DNA from 2 places in the Herbaspirillum sp. 1130 genome. Region 1 is predicted to be linked to the other one. Evidence: predicted binding sites of a transcription regulator. Region 1 holds the regulator's gene; the other holds the start of a gene.
The links. The regulator LexA, encoded in region 1, represses DNA repair genes until DNA is damaged. The targets are predictions, from matches to a motif close to ACTGTATNNNNATACAGT.
Positions count from the first base shown of each region.

Region 2: a site for LexA is predicted at 2,181-2,198, ahead of JOD78_RS00105 (PA0069 family radical SAM protein). Genes of this name have one in related genera too.

Region 1 is NZ_JAFICQ010000001.1:201,158-205,518, reverse strand. It holds gene rplI (50S ribosomal protein L9) at 153-605, opposite strand; gene rpsR (30S ribosomal protein S18) at 632-916, opposite strand; gene priB (primosomal replication protein N) at 972-1,271, opposite strand; gene rpsF (30S ribosomal protein S6) at 1,293-1,658, opposite strand; gene lexA (transcriptional repressor LexA) at 1,986-2,642, shown strand; gene JOD78_RS00990 (tetratricopeptide repeat protein) at 2,845-4,361, shown strand, end outside.
Region 2 is NZ_JAFICQ010000001.1:22,213-26,573, reverse strand. It holds gene JOD78_RS00110 (leucine-rich repeat-containing protein kinase family protein) at 1-844, opposite strand, end outside; gene JOD78_RS00105 (PA0069 family radical SAM protein) at 903-2,165, opposite strand; gene JOD78_RS00100 (sigma-54-dependent Fis family transcriptional regulator) at 2,353-4,361, shown strand, end outside; gene JOD78_RS00095 (DUF779 domain-containing protein) at 4,358-4,361, opposite strand, start outside.

The DNA of each region.
Region 1 (4,361 bases):
AGATGCTTCATGCGAACGAATGCAATATGAAGCCATTGACAAGCCGCGCCATGACGATGACCAGTGGCGGCGTGTCTTGGTACAACTGACAATAAAAAAGCCAGGCGAACCCGGCTTTTCTATTGCAAAACGAATTGCAGCAAACAGGCGTATTACGCTTGCTCGCCCTTGACTGCGATGGTGACATCGACCACCACGTCGGTGTGCAGAGCCACCGACACGGGGTGTTCGCCAACGGTCTTCAGCGGGCCGTTGGGCAGGCGCACTTGCGACTTCTCGACAGCAAAACCCTTCTTGCCCAGGGCTTCAGCGATGTCGAAGTTGGTCACGGAACCGAACAGACGGCCGTCAACGCCGGCCTTCTGCGACACTTCCACGGTAGCGCCAGCCAGCTTTTCGCCTTGGGCTTGGGCAGCGGCCAGCTTCTCGGCGGCAGCCTTTTCCAGGTCAGCGCGCTTGGCTTCGAATTCAGCGATGGCTGCATCGGTAGCGCGGCGGGCCTTGCGTTGGGGGATCAGGAAGTTGCGTGCGAAACCGTCCTTGACGCGCACGACATCACCCAGACCGCCGAGATTCACGATTTTTTCCAACAGAATGACTTGCATGTTTTTCTCCTATTTCTCGACGCTGATTAGGCGTTGTGCAGATCGGTGTACGGCAGCAGAGCCAGGTAACGCGCGCGCTTGATGGCGGTGTCAACTTGACGCTGGTAGTGGGCCTTGGTACCGGTCAGGCGTGCCGGCATGATCTTGCCGTTTTCCTGGACGAAGTCCTTCAGGGTGTCCACGTCCTTGTAATCGACCTGTTCAACGCCAGCGGCGGTGAAACGGCAGAATTTCTTGCGCTTGAACAGCGGGTTTTGCTGTTGGCGCTTGTTTTTCAGCTTGCTTTTATCGAACTTTTTACCGAATGCCATGGTTGGCTCCTGTATCTAAAAATTGGGTAAGGTCTGTTTGGCTACCTTGCGCCGCTCAATCCGGCGCGACCGGGCCAAAATCAACGATATGAAACACGACGCTCTTGCTGTTGCGATTCCTGCGGGCCAAAAAGCCGGTGAACCGGAAGACTTCACCCAGTGCCGCCCTGTTGAGCGCACCGGAGATTTCCCCCGCTGCCAGCGCCGCGATCTCGAATTCGACCTGACGCTTCATGCCAGCCTCCGTCTGCTCCGACTGATGCTGCAACCTGGCAGTGACAATCGGGATACCGGCCGGCGTATAACGTAGGACATCACGTTCTGCCAGGCTGGCGATGACTTGAAACTGGTTCACTCTCCGCGATGTTCGCAGCGCTTAAGCTGCCGGAGCTTCGGTACGGCTCTTGGCCGCGTCTTCCTTCTGCACTGCCTTCAGGATGGGGGAAGGACCGGTTTCGGCCTTCTTCATCTTGACGGTCAGGTGGCGCAGGACGGCGTCGTTGAACTTGAAGCCGGTTTCGATTTCAGCCAGCGTTTCGCTGTCGACTTCGATGTTCAGGCAGACGTAGTGAGCCTTGGCCAGCTTCTGGATCTGGTAAGCCAGTTGGCGACGGCCCCAATCTTCGACACGGTGGACCTTGCCGCCGCGGGTGGTGACGATGCCCTTGTAACGCTCGATCATCGCCGGCACTTGCTCGCTTTGGTCCGGGTGGACGATAAATACGATTTCATAATGACGCATGTAGACTCCTTATGGACTTATTGAAGACGCCCACCCCGGCGTCAAGACGGGTGTGGGAAGAGGAAAACCCGAGATCATACTAGGTTTCCGTCCTGACAGCAATGCCAGCGTCACGCCACTGCGGCCGCAGGGCCACAACGCGGACCCTGCACATCGCCGCCAGCGGCTCAGAACCAGATTCTTCAGTTGCGGCGCGCTCTATATAAATGAGAAAGCTTGCCTTTTCCGCCCCGGAATATGCATGTTGCCGTTGACACAAGGATTGCACCTGTATAAAAATACAGACTGTTCATCCAGACAGCCTTCCCTCCGAGAAAGGCCACCCTCATGCTCAAACTGACTGCGCGCCAGGAACAGATCCTGAACCTGATCAAGAACGCCATCGAGAACACCGGCTTCCCTCCCACGCGTGCAGAGATCGCTGCCGAGTTGGGCTTCCGTTCCGCCAACGCCGCCGAAGAGCATCTGCAGGCCCTGGCCCGCAAGGGCGCCATCGAGATTTCCCCCGGCACCTCGCGCGGCATCCGCTTGCGCGAATCAGGTACCACAGGCATCAGCACTGCACGCCAGATGGCCCTGCCCCATCCCGCCCTGATGCAGCTGAGCCTGCCGCTGATCGGGCGCGTGGCGGCGGGCTCCCCCATCCTGGCCCAGGAACACGTGGAAAAGACTTACCAGGTCGACCCGGCCATGTTCCGGGCCAAGCCCGACTACCTGCTCAAGGTGCGCGGCATGTCCATGCGCGACGCCGGCATCCTGGACGGCGACCTGCTGGCCGTGCGGCGCGCCGACCAGGCGCGCAATGGCCAGATCGTGGTGGCCCGCCTGGCTGACGAGGTCACGGTCAAGCGCTACCAGAAGAGCGGCAGCGTCATCACCCTGTTCCCCGAGAATCCGGAATTCGAGCCCATCATCGTCAAGCCGGAAGACGACCAGTTTGCACTCGAAGGACTGGCCGTGGGATTGCTGCGCAGCTGGAACTGAATTCGGAGCGGCGCGCAGGCCCGACCGCCGGAAAGACGCTGCCAGCGGCGACTGATCGCTTGTTTATGCATGAACCTCCGCTTAAAACGGAGGTTTTTTGCTTTCTATTTAGCTCTTCACCTGTGACCGGTTACGCATATCATCCTTGCTGGACAGCTATGCCCGGCGCAATGGATGCGCCCAACCAAGAGGACCCTTTTCGATGTCGACGCGCAAGAGCAGCAACAAGCACGGCAAACATATTCCGGCCCCAGCGGCCGCCAAGTCCAACCTGCAGGATCTGCTGGACGTTCGCAAATGTCTGGACCTGCTCGACAATCGCAAGACCGAGGAAGCCAAGGCGATCTGTACAGCCGTATTGGCCCGCGCCCCCAATCTGGTGTTTGCCAACCACGCACGCGGACTGATCGCCATGCAGGAAGGCCAGTTCGCGCAAGCCGAGCAATACCTGCGCAAGGCCATCGAGGCCGATCCGAACAACGCCGAATACCTCAGCAACCTGGCCGGTACGGTGCTGAGCCAGGATCGCATCGACGAGTCCATCGCCATCTACGAGCGCGCCATCGCCATCGACAAGGAAAACCGGGCGGCACGCATCGGCCTGGCCAATGCCCTGCACGAAAAGAACGATCCGGAAGCCTCGATCAAATACTTCGAGGATGCGGCCCGGCGTGAACCCAACGCACCGGGCCCGCTGTCGCACCTGGGCCGCGCCCTGATCGACGCACGGCGCTTTGACGAGGCGGTCGCCACGATTCTGAAGTCGCTCGAATACCAGATCAATTTCGCTCCCTCCCACACCGCCCTGGGCGAAGCCTTTCATGCCATGGAGATGTACAAGGAGGCCGTAGAGTCCCACAAGACCGCCATCCTGCTCGATCCCCAGGACACCTACGCCCACAACAAGATCGCCGATAGTTATCTGAAAATCAACAAGATCGAAGAAGCCCACGAACACCTGCTGCGCGTCATCGAGATCGCACCCAAGGATCCGAATGGCTACGTCAAGCTCGGTTCAAGCTACTTCAACACGGGCGACCGCTTCGACGATGCCATGCGCATGTTCAAGCAGGCCTTGGCGCTGGACCCCAAGCACGCCCTCACCTACAACAACATCGGCGCGATCCAGCACGATCATGGCGATTATGACGATGCGCTTGGCAATTTCCGCACGGCATTGGCGCTGCGGCCGAATTACCCGACCGCCAAGCACAACCTGGCACTGACCCTGTTGCTGCGCGGACAGTTCGAGGAAGGCTGGGAGTGCCACGAGAGCCGCCTCACCACCAAGGAACGCGCCCACGTCTACCGCCTGATCCACAAGCTGTTCGAGGTCATTCCGAAATGGGATGGCAAGTCCTCGCTGGCGGGCAAGCGCATCCTGCTGATGCACGAGCAAGGCTTTGGCGACAGCATCCAGTTCCTGCGCTATGCCCGCTTGCTCATGGAGCAAGGTGCCAGCGTGGCGCTGCATGTGAAGAATCCTCTGTACCGCCTGTTCCAATCCTTCACACCAGCAGTGACACTGGTGCGCGAAAGCGATCCCCTGCCACCCTGCGACTGCGCCTATGTGCTCATGAGCCTGCCCTATGCCCTGCGCACCCATAGCGTCGAGGATATCCCGCGCTATGCGGAAGGCTATCTGTCTGCCGATGCGTCGCTGGCGGCGCACTGGAAGCAGAAGATTTCCACCTTGACACGATCAGCGGACAATCTGCG
Region 2 (4,361 bases), 180 kb from region 1:
CTTGCACCGCTTGCGGATGACCTTGCAAGCGCCCCAGCACGGGAATGAGACCGCGATGGCTACCGGCCATGATGCAGGCCGCCATCTCGCGCTCGGGCAGGCCATCGCTGGTGACCGCGCCCTTGAAGAGCTTCACCGCCACAGGCTGCGACCTGTCTTCCACGGTCCAGCGGGCAGCGTGGATCACACCGGAGGCGCCTTCCCCCAGCTTTTCGCCCAAGGCCAGATCATCCCAGTCGATGGCCGCGACTTGCGCATTGCAATCCGCAGATTCTTCCACCGCTTCACACCAGGGATTGCCCGCCATGGCCAGCCAGCTCAGGCGCGGCAGCGTCAGCAGCCAATGCGGAAACGCCTCCAGCGCATTGGCCGACAGGCGCAGCAGTTCCAGGTTGCGGCAGGCCGCCAGTTCCGGCGGCAGCGCGCGCAGGCGGTTGCCAGCCAGCATCAGCTTCTGCAGGCGCAGGCACTGCCCGATGCTCGATGGCAGCTGTTCGATGCAGTTGTCGGTCAGCACCAGCCAGCGCAGCGTGGGTGGCAGCGATTCGGCAGGTACATGCTCGATCCGGTTGGCCTTGAAACCGATCATCTCCAGCGACGGGCAGCGGCCCAGTACGGCGGGCAATTCGGTGAAGGGATTGTCGGAACAGAAGACGATGCGCAGCCGGTGCAAACGCGGCAGGTCGTCGGGCAAGGCGGTCAGTTCGTTGCCGCTGAGGTCCAGAATCTCAAGGGTTTCAGCCAGGGTGAAGATTTCTGGCGGGAATTCGCGCAGGCCGCACGAGAGAGACAGGCGGGTAATGCCTTCCAGCGCGCCGCTGCGCAGTTGTTCCAGAGTGTGCATGCAAAGAAGTGAAGAAACGGACTAAAACGCGGATCTTACCAGCCGCCGGCCGTCTGCCTCAGAACAAATCCAGCTGGGCATCGCCCGCCGGGCGCCCCTGCCCCGCCGGCACCACCATGGGCCGCTTGAAGCGGCTGGCATCCAGGGTGGCAAAAGCCCGATTGCGATGATCGATGCCCAGGCGCCGGCTGGCCTTCTCGAAGCGCTGGTGCAGCAAATCGGCCCAGACGCCGGTGCCGCGCATGCGGGTGGCGAAATCGGCGTCGTAATCCTTGCCGCCACGCATGTCCTGGATGCGGTTCATCACCCGTGCCGCACGGTCGGGGAAATGCGCCTGCAGCCATTGGCGAAACAGCGGGCTGACTTCCCAGGGCAGCCGCAGCACGATGTAGCCCGCCTGGCGCGCCCCGGCCTCCACGGCCGCTTCCATGACGCGTTCCAGGTCCGGTTCGGTGACGAAGGGAATCACCGGCGCAATCGACACGCTCACCGGAATGCCCGCCTCGGCCAGCGTGCGGATCACCCGCAATCGCCGCGCCGGGCTGGCCGCGCGTGGTTCCAGCGTGCGCGCGATGGCCGCATCCAGCGTGGTGATCGTCACTGCAACGATGGCCTGCCCCTTGGCCGCCATGGGGGCCAGCAAGTCGATATCGCGCTCAACCAGCGAGGACTTGGTGATGAGCGCCACCGGGTTCTCGCAATCGTGCAGGATCTGCAGGATGCGCCGGGTCAGCCGGCGTTCGCGCTCGATGGGCTGGTAGGCGTCGGTATTGATGCCCACCGTGATGGTGTCGGGTTCATAGGACGGCTTGGCCAGTTCGCGCAGCAGCACCTCGGGGGCATTGCGCTTGGCCACCAGCCGGCTTTCGAAATCCAGCCCCGGGGACAGGCCCAAATAGCTGTGAGAAGGCCGCGCGAAGCAGTAAATGCAGCCGTGCTCGCAGCCCCGGTAGGGATTGAGCGAAAGCGAAAACGGCAAATCCGGCGAGCTGTTGCGGGTGATGATGGATCGGGCGTCTTCCTCGGTGACGATGGTCTTCAGGCGGGGTGGCTCATCCTCCTCCGGGCTCTCAGCCGCCTGCGGCCGGGCCTCGGCTAAACGGACGGACTGCCAGCCATCATCGAACTCTTCCCGCGCCACCGATTCATAGCGGCCGCGCAGGTTGGTGACCGCGCCCCGGCCCTTCTGGGCGGTCTGATCGCGATGGATGAAGGTTTCTGGCGTCAGGGTCGCGTCGTCCTCGCCGGAGGCGGCCGACCTGGTCGGCTGCTCTGGAAAAGGCCGGGCAATGCCCTGCGGAAATTTAGGGAAGGAAGCCACGTAAAGCTCATCAATACTGTATTTATATACAGTATTTTGCCTTCACTTCGCACGCGCTGCAAATGCTGTTTCAATTTGTCCGGCTGCCACATTAATCGGTTATGCTTGTTCACCCTCAGCTTCCCATCAGAGAAGAAAGCCGACACAAGGGGGAACAAGGACCGCCAGAGGTCCCAAGGAGACAAGGATGCAATACCAGGCAAACCGGCCCGGTGCCGGTGCATTGCTGGGCGCTTCGCCCCTGGTGCAGGCCAGCGCCGATGGCGTGCCGGATCTGCAGGCCATCGAACGCTCGCACCAGCGCAGCTCGTCCTACGGCATCACGCGCGGCCAGCGGCCCGACCTGGATTCACTCTCGCGCGCCGACCTGGCCCAGACGCTGGAAGCCAACCAGGCCCTCTCCGGCCATGCCCGCCCGGTCATGGAAACCCTCTACGACCAGATCCGCAATACCCACAGCATGGTCATCCTCTCGGACGCCGAAGGCACCATCCTGCATACGCTGGGCGACAGCGATTTCCTGGCCAAGGCCGACCGTGTGTCCCTCGGGCCCGGTGGACGCTGGTCCGAACAATTGCGCGGCACCAATGCCATCGGTACGGCGCTCTTCGAGCAGAAGCCCACCACCGTGCACGCCCAGCAGCACTACCTGGATGCCAACCGCTTCCTGACCTGTTCGGCCGCCCCCATCTTCGACCATCGCGGCCAAGTGCTGGGAGTGCTGGATGTCTCGGGCGAATGCGGCAGCTTCCACAAGCACACCATGGCCCTGGTGCGGATGTCGGCGCAGATGATTGAAAACCACCTGCTGGCCGGCAGCTTCCCCGATTGCATCACCCTGCACTTCCACAGTCGCTCCGAATTCGTGGGTACGCTGGTCGAAGGCATCGTCAGCTTCACGCCCGGCGGGCGTTTCCTGGCGGCCAACCGCAGTGCGCAGTTCCAGCTGGGGCTGACACTCGCGGCGCTGCAGTCGCATACCTTTGCGTCGCTCTTCGGGGTGCCGCTGTCGCTGCTGTTCGAACACCATCGCAAGGCCGCCTCGGGCTTGCTGGAGCTGTGCCTGCACAACGGCATCCGCATCCATGGCCGCGCCGAACTGCGGCTGCGCGACCAGCATTTCCAGAATGCGCGGGAAGCCGTGATCGAGGCACCGGAAGTACTGCCCGCCAGCCCATCTGCTCGCCCGGCCCCACCTGTGCGCCCCCATCCGGGCCAGCCGCGCGGCGGACTGCAAGCCCTCGATACCGGGGACGCCCGCATGAGCGCCATCATCGCCAAGTTGCGCAAGGTGATCGACCGCGACATCCCGGTCCTCATCACCGGCGAAACCGGCACCGGCAAGGAGTGGCTGGCCCAGGCCATCCACCGCGAAAGCGCGCGCTTCCACACCACGCAAACCCGGGGCGGCGCCGCGCCCTTCGTGGCCGTGAATTGCTCGGCCATTCCCGAGAACCTGATCGAGGCCGAACTCTTCGGTTATGAAGACGGCGCCTTCACCGGCGCCCGCCGCAAAGGCGCACTGGGCAAGATCGCGCAAGCCCAGGGCGGCACTCTCTTCCTCGATGAAATCGGCGACATGCCGCTGGCCCTGCAGGGCCGCCTGCTGCGCGTGCTGCAGGAACGCGCTGTGACGCCGCTGGGCAGCCAGCGCGTGATTCCGGTGGACTTCGCTCTGGTATGCGCCACCAACCAGCCCTTGCGCGAGATGGCGGCGCGCCATGCCTTCCGTGAAGACCTGTACTACCGCATCAACGGCTTGCAGGTAAAACTGCCCGCCTTGCGCGAGCGCAGCGACCTGGGCGCCCTGATCGACCGCATCGTGGAGCAGGAAGGCGGCCGTCACGCGCCGCGCTTCGATGCCAAGGCCCTGGCATTGCTGCAATCCAGCCGCTGGCCGGGCAACCTGCGGCAACTGTCCAACCTGATCCGCACCGCCCTGGCCATGGCCGATGGCGAGGCCTGGATAGGGGTGGAACACCTGCCAGATGACTTTCTGGACGAGGCAGCGCCGCTGCAGGCGGCTTGCGGCATGCCGGCCCCGGCAGCGCATGAAGAAACGGACGAAAAACCGCTCTCCATGCACGACAGCGAATGGGCCGCCATCGAGCGCGCCCTGCGCACCCATGACGGCAACGTCAGCGCCGCCGCCAAGGCGCTGGGGGTGTCGCGCAATACGCTCTATCGCCGCTTCAA